DNA from 2 places in the Streptomyces sp. NPDC002676 genome. Region 1 is predicted to be linked to the other one. Evidence: predicted binding sites of a transcription regulator. Region 1 holds the regulator's gene; the other holds the start of a gene.
What was found. The regulator HspR, encoded in region 1, represses chaperone genes until heat shock. The targets are predictions, from matches to a motif close to TTGAGNNNNNNNNNCTCAA.
Positions count from the first base shown of each region.

Region 2: the regulator HspR is predicted to act here: its motif matches at 1,165-1,183, upstream of lon (endopeptidase La).

Region 1 is NZ_JBSFVT010000003.1:366,277-369,643, reverse strand. Features, by position in the region: gene ACWD3E_RS12010 (sugar ABC transporter substrate-binding protein) at 1-174, opposite strand, end outside; gene ACWD3E_RS12005 (Uma2 family endonuclease) at 459-1,118, opposite strand; gene ACWD3E_RS12000 (heat shock protein transcriptional repressor HspR) at 1,352-1,804, opposite strand; gene dnaJ (molecular chaperone DnaJ) at 1,810-2,985, opposite strand; gene grpE (nucleotide exchange factor GrpE) at 3,028-3,367, opposite strand, start outside.
Region 2 is NZ_JBSFVT010000009.1:264,115-267,481, reverse strand. Features, by position in the region: gene lon (endopeptidase La) at 1-1,142, opposite strand, end outside; gene ACWD3E_RS25580 (rhomboid-like protein) at 1,268-2,068, opposite strand; gene ACWD3E_RS25575 (spermine/spermidine synthase domain-containing protein) at 2,278-2,955, shown strand; gene ACWD3E_RS25570 (response regulator transcription factor) at 3,074-3,367, shown strand, end outside.

The DNA.
Region 1 (3,367 bases):
GTCGAACTTGTCGTAGCGGGTGTTCGCCTTCTCCGGCAGCAGCAGCCCCAGCGTGAGGTCGTTCCCCTTCGACGGGCTTGCGCTCGCGCCGTCCCCCGAGGCGTCGAGCATGCCGCAGCCGGCCAGGGAGAGGGTCATCGTGGATGCAGCCACGGTCAGGGCGATACGACGCATGCGGGGGCTCACTTCAGGTGTGTTGCGGACGTGGGTGGCTTTAAGCGACCCAGGTGTCTGAAAAGACAACGCGGGGGGCACATGCGGCGTCAAGGAGAACTACTTAACGAGTACGCAACAGCACACACCGCTGCACCTGTGAAGGGGATGCGAAACCCCATCCAAACGCCCTTTACGGGCCCTCCGTTCAAGGGGAGTCCATGGGGCGGCAAAGATCGGTACAACTAACACCTTTCCGGGTGTCAGGGTGACCTGGAACGCGTTCGCCTCCGTATGCCCCCGCTTCAGCCCCGCTTCGGACCGGTGATCGCCTCACCGATCACGAAACCCTTGGCGGGACCTTCGGGGATGGTGACTTCGGTGCCGTAAGGAACGCGGTGGACTCCGACCCAGTCGGCCTTGTCGGGCTCGGGTTCGGTGAGAACGGTGACGGTGCCGTGGCTGTCGTGGTCGTCGATGATGACGTAAACGGGGATACCGGCGCGGGCGTATTCGCGGCGCTTACGGATGCGGTCACGCTCCTGGTTGCGCTTGCCGGGCGAGACGACCTCGACGATGAGGGAGACAGCGGACGCAGCCACGCCCAGCTCCTCCTCGTCGCCGTGCGGCTCCAGGTCTTCGGGGGCGACAAGGACATCAGGAATCCATCCCTTGCGCTGGTGGATGACGTTGGTGTCCTGAAACGCCGCGTACTCTCCCTCCCCGAGGAACCGCACCAGTGCGTTGCGCAGGCGGTTGACGATTTGCGCATGGGACAGGCGACGGGTGGGCGACACCTCGATGGCTCCCTCGATGATCTCGGCACGGTAGCCCTCGGGGAGTTCCATGGCCTTCCACGCCTGCCACAGGACCTCGTCCAGCTCGGGGCCGTTGCCGGCCGAGGACACGGGCTCCGTCCTGGTCTCAGGCATGGTCTCGGGCCTCTCGTGCGCAAGAGCGGTCATGGCGGCATCACCTCCTCAAAGTGTGGGCTGGGTGTGCTCGGGGCACAAGCAACGGGATCACGGTTGGAACAGCAGTACGGCTGACCAGGGGAATCAACTCCAGTTCACCCGTTCGAGCGAGAACGAGAACGAGAACGATCAACGACTACGCCGTCCTCCTGCCGTGAGCAGGTGAAACCCCGAGCACGCGAAAGGGGCCCGGAATCCGGGCCCCTCTCAGCTGGGCATGCGGGTCAGTCCGAGGACTGCTGCCGCTTCGGCCGCCACACGACCAGCGCGCTGGTCTGCTGGACCTCCTGGTACGGGACCAGGTCGCGGCGGTAGGAGGCGTGGACGGCGGCCTCGCGCTGGCGCATCGTCGCCGCCGCGCCGTCCAGGGCCGCTTCCATCTCCGCGACGCGGGACTGGAGCGCGGCGACCTGGTTCTCCAGTTCGATGATGCGCTTGATGCCGGCCAGGTTGATGCCCTCGTCCTGCGACAACTGCTGCACCTGGCGGAGCAGTTCGATGTCGCGGGCCGAGTAGCGGCGGCCCCGCCCGGCGGTCCGGTCCGGGGAGACCAGACCCAGGCGGTCGTACTGGCGCAGCGTCTGCGGGTGGAGTCCGGAGAGCTGGGCAGCCACCGAGATGACGTAGACCGGGGTCTCCTCGGTCAGTTCGTACGGGTTACGCCGACGGCCGTCCATCACTCTCAGTCTCCCTTCGCGGCCTCGAACAGCTCCGCACGCGGGTCCTCACCCGCGGTCGCCTCGCGATACGCCTCCAGCGCATCACGAGCCTTCCCCGACAGGTCCTTGGGGACACTCACCTCGACGGTGACCAGAAGGTCGCCGCGGGTGCCGTCCTTGCGGACCGCGCCCTTGCCCCGCGCCCGCATGGTGCGGCCGTTGGGCGTGCCAGGAGGAAGCTTCAGAGTGACGGCGGGGCCGCCGAGGGTCGGCACCCGCACCTCGCCGCCGAGGGCAGCCTCGTCGAACGTCACCGGGACGGTGACGGTGAGGTTGTCCTCCTTGCGGCCGAACACCGGGTGCGCGCCGACGTGGACGACCACGTACAGGTCGCCCGCCGGGCCGCCCCGCTCGCCGGGCGCGCCCTTGCCGCGCAGCCGGATGCGCTGGCCGTCGGTCACCCCGGCAGGGATGCGGACCTGCATGGTCCGCGACGACTTGGCGCGCCCGCTGCCCTTGCACTCCAGGCAGGGGTGCTCGGCCATCAGACCGCGGCCCTTGCAGTCGGGGCAGGGGTCGGTGAGCGAGAAACCGCCGCCCGAGCCCCGGGCGACCTGCCCGGTGCCGACGCAGGTCGGGCACACGCGCGGTGTGCCGTTCTTGTCGCCGGTGCCGGAACAGGCCTTGCACGGGGCCTGGGAGGACATCCTGAGAGGCACCGTGGCGCCCTCGATGGCCTCCGTGAAGCTCAGCGTGACCTCGGACTCGATGTCCTGGCCGCGCCGCGGCTGGGTACGGGTGCCGGTGGCACCGCCCCGGTTGAACAGTCCCCCGAAGACGTCACCGATTCCGCCGCCGAAGCCGCCGCCCTGGGCGCCCCCGCCCCCGCCGCCTCCGAAGAGGTCGCCGAGGTCGAAGTTGAAGGAGCCGCCGGCGCCCGGCCCGGGGCGGAAGCCGCCGTTGCCGAACAGGGCGCGTGCCTCGTCGTACTCCTTGCGCTTCTTCGGGTCGCCGAGGACGTCGTTCGCCTCGGAGATCTCCTTGAAGCGCTCCTCGGCCTTGGCGTTGCCCTTGTTGGCGTCCGGGTGGAACTCGCGGGCGAGCTTCCGGTACGCCTTCTTGATCTCGGCCTCGGTGGCGTCCTTGGGGACGCCGAGGACCTTGTAGAAGTCCTTCTCGATGAAGTCCTTGGTGCTCATCCCCGACGTTCCCCCTTTCCGTGGTTCGCCTCGGTCCGTACGTCAGCCCTCGTCCGGGCCACCGCTCTCCTTGTCGTCGGCCGCCGCGTTCTCCTCGGCGCCCTCGCCCTTGCCGGCCTGCGCGCCGGGCTGCGGTTCGGCCACGGCCACCCGCGCGGGGCGGATGGTGCGCTCGCCGATGCGATACCCGGGCTGCAGGATCGCCACGCAGGTCGTCTCGGTGACGTCCGGCGCGTAGCTGTGCATCAGGGCCTCGTGGATCGTCGGGTCGAAGGGCTCGCCCTCCTTGCCGAACTGCTGGAGGCCCAGCTTGGCCGCGACGGTCTCCAGCGACTCGGCGACGGACTTGAACCCGCCGACCAGTTCGCCGTGTTCCCGTGCC
Region 2 (3,367 bases), on a different contig from region 1:
GCGACGGACTCGCCGAGCGACGTCTTGCCGACGCCGGGCGGGCCGACGAGCGCGAGCACGGCACCGCCGCGCCGGCCGCCGATGACACCCAGGCCGCGCTCACTGCGCCGCTTGCGCACCGCCAGGTACTCGGTGATGCGCTCCTTCACGTCCTCCAGACCGGCGTGCTCGGCGTCCAGGACCGCCTTGGCGCCCTGGATGTCGTACGCGTCCTCGGTGCGCGTGTTCCACGGCAGCTCCAGGACGGTGTCCAGCCAGGTGCGGATCCACGAGCCCTCCGGCGACTGGTCGGAGGCGCGCTCCAGCTTGTCGACCTCCTTGAGGGCGGCCTCGCGGACGTTCTCCGGCAGGTCGGCGGCCTCGACGCGGGCGCGGTAGTCGTCGGACTCCTCGCCCTCCTGCTCGCCGTTCAGCTCGCGCAGTTCCTTGCGGACGGCCTCCAGCTGGCGGCGCAGCAGGAACTCGCGCTGCTGCTTGTCGACCCCCTCCTGGACGTCCTTGGCGATGGTCTCGGCCACGTCCTGCTCGGCGAGGTGGTCGCGGAGCTGCTGCGTGGCGAGCTTCAGCCGGGCCACCGGGTCGGCGGTCTCCAGCAGCTCCACCTTCTGCTCGGTGGTCAGGAAGGGCGAGTAGCCGGAGTTGTCGGCCAGCGCCGAGACGTCCTCGATGGCCTGGACACGGTCGACGACCTGCCAGGCGCCGCGCTTCTTCAGCCAGCTGCTGGCCAGCGCCTTGTACTCCTTGACCAGGTCCGCGACCTGGCCCGGCAGCGGCTCGGGCACGCTCTCCTCGCTGCGCGCGCCCTCGACCCACAGCGCCGCGCCCGGCCCGGTGGTACCCGCGCCGATCCGCACCCGGCTCCGGCCGCGGATCAGGGCACCCGGGTCGCCGTCGGCCAGCCGGCCGACCTGCTCGACCGTGCCGAGCACACCCGTCTTGGCGTACGTGCCGTCGATGCGTGGCACCAGCAGAACCTGGGGCTTTCCGGGCGTGGAACGCGCGGCGGCCTGTGCGGCCTCCACCGCGGCCCGTACCTCTGTGTCGCTCAGGTCCAGCGGAACCACCATGCCGGGCAGTACGACCTCGTCGTCGAGCGGCAGCACGGGCAGGGCGAGCGTGAACGCCGTGGACTCAGCAGCCATGATCTCCCCTTAGGCAGTCAACTTGAGTTATGCCGACTCAACTAATGCCGGTGCATGGATGTTCCCGGGCTGCCGTTCGCTGTGAGCGATCAGGGGGTGACGCATGGGTTTCCGCAGATGGGGGGCTAGGCCGGCTGCTGCCAGCGGCGCACCAGGGGCCAGGCCGCTATGCCGATCGACAGGGCGATCAGATGGCCCCAGTTGGTCATCGGGTCCTGGAAGGCGATCAGGTCGTCGAGGAGGGCGCCGGTGAACAGGGCGAGCAGGGGCCAGCGGAGCCAGGGGGTGAGCAGGCCCGCGAGGGCGCTGGTGCTGGCCGCGACGCCGAAGCTGATGCCGTAGTCCAGGCGGTGCAGCGAGGTCTCGGGAAGGTGGCCGAAAAGGACCGCCAGGCCCACCGGGACCTCCGTGGCGAGAGTGGCGAGGACGTGCCCGGCCAGGAACACACAGACGGCCCGCGCCCCGCCTATGCGCCGCTCCAGCCCGGTCAGCACGAGCACGAAGGCGAGCGCGTACGGCGACAGGACCCCGCCCGCGATCCACAGCGCGCTGGCCAGCAGCACCAGTACGGGCGTGCGCACCAGGTGGGCGACGTCCGTGCTGGAGTCCTGGTAGAGCGCGTGCATGAGCCCGGGGTCGGCCAACGCCGCGATCAGCGAGGTGACGGCCAGGACGGCCGCGTAGGCGAAGGTGTAGGGGGTGCGCCCCGGGGACGGCAGCAGGTGCCAGGGGCGAGGACGCAGGGCGCGCTCTTCCGCGGGCGCGGGGGCAGGCGCGGGTGCCGTGGCGCCTCGCTGGCGCGGCATGCCGTCCAGGAAGCGGGCGATGCCGGGGGCCGAGGGGACTGCGGGGCCGTCGGCGGGAAGGGGCAGGCCCGGCGGGGGCGAAGACGCGGCCGTCGCAGGGCCTTTCGCGGTCCGATCCACGGTGTGGCGCTCCTTCCGTCGCGCCCCACCCTTGGCGTTGCGCGGGCCCCTGTCTATGACCGACGCCACGCGAGAGCCGATTCAAAGCAACCTCTCAAGCTCCGGATGCGTCCGGCCGCCGCCCCTGCTCAAGGCCGCGGCGGGGAAACCACCCTCCCGTCATCCGTAATTCCCGTGCCCGCAAAGCCCCGTTCGAGCAGGATGGGCTCATGACTGCCGCGTACGACGCCCCCGTGGTCCTGGACCGGCGCGATGGCCCCTTCGGAGAAGTGGTGCTGCGCAGACACGGGGAGCTGTTGCAGATCATCGCCAACGGCTGCTTCCTGATGGACACCTCCGACGGCCGCTCGGAGCGGCTGCTGGTCGACGCCGCGTACGGGGCCCTGGACGGGCGGTCGGCGCCGGACGTGCTGATCGGCGGGCTGGGGGTCGGGTTCTCGCTCGCACACGCTGCCGCCGACTCCCGCTGGGGGCGGATCACGGTGGTGGAGCGGGAGCCCGCCGTCGTCGACTGGCACCGGCGCGGACCGCTCGCACAGGTGTCCGCGGCGGCCCTCGCCGACCCCCGTACCGAGATCGTGGAAGCCGACCTGGTGAGGTACGTCCATGAGACTTCAGACACGTTCGACGCCCTGTGTCTGGACATCGACAACGGCCCCGGATGGACCGTGACCGAGGACAACGGCGGACTGTACTCACCCGCCGGACTCGCTTCCTGCGCAAGGGCGTTGAAGCCGGGTGGGGTACTTGCCGTATGGTCTGCCGAGCCCTCTCCGGAATTTGAAGGAAGTTTGCGGAATGCCGGGTTCCGGCAGGTGCGTACCGAAGAGGTGCCCGTTGCCCGGGGCGTTCCGGACGCCGTGCACCTCGCCGTCCGACCTGGATAGCGACGGCACGGCGAGTCCCCGTAGGGTGCTTCTCTGACGCGGATCATTCAAGCGTCAATCGCAGTCATGGGATCTCCCCACGGATTCCGGAAAGCAACATAAGCAACAGGGGCGGGCGATGGAGCAGACACACACCTCCCAGAGCGGCGCGGCGACGAGCACCCCGGGGGCTCAGCGTCGCGTGCTGGTGGTCGAGGACGATCCCACGATCGTCGACGCCATCGCGGCCCGGCTCCGCGCCGAGGGATTCCTCGTGCAGACCGCGGTCGACGGACCGGCCGCCGTCGACACGGCCGAGGCCTGGCAGCCCGACCTGCTGATCCTCGACATCATGCTGCCGGGCTTCGACGGCCTGGAGGTCTGCCGCCGGGTGCAGGCGCAGCGGCCGGTGCCGGTGCTGATGCTCACCGCG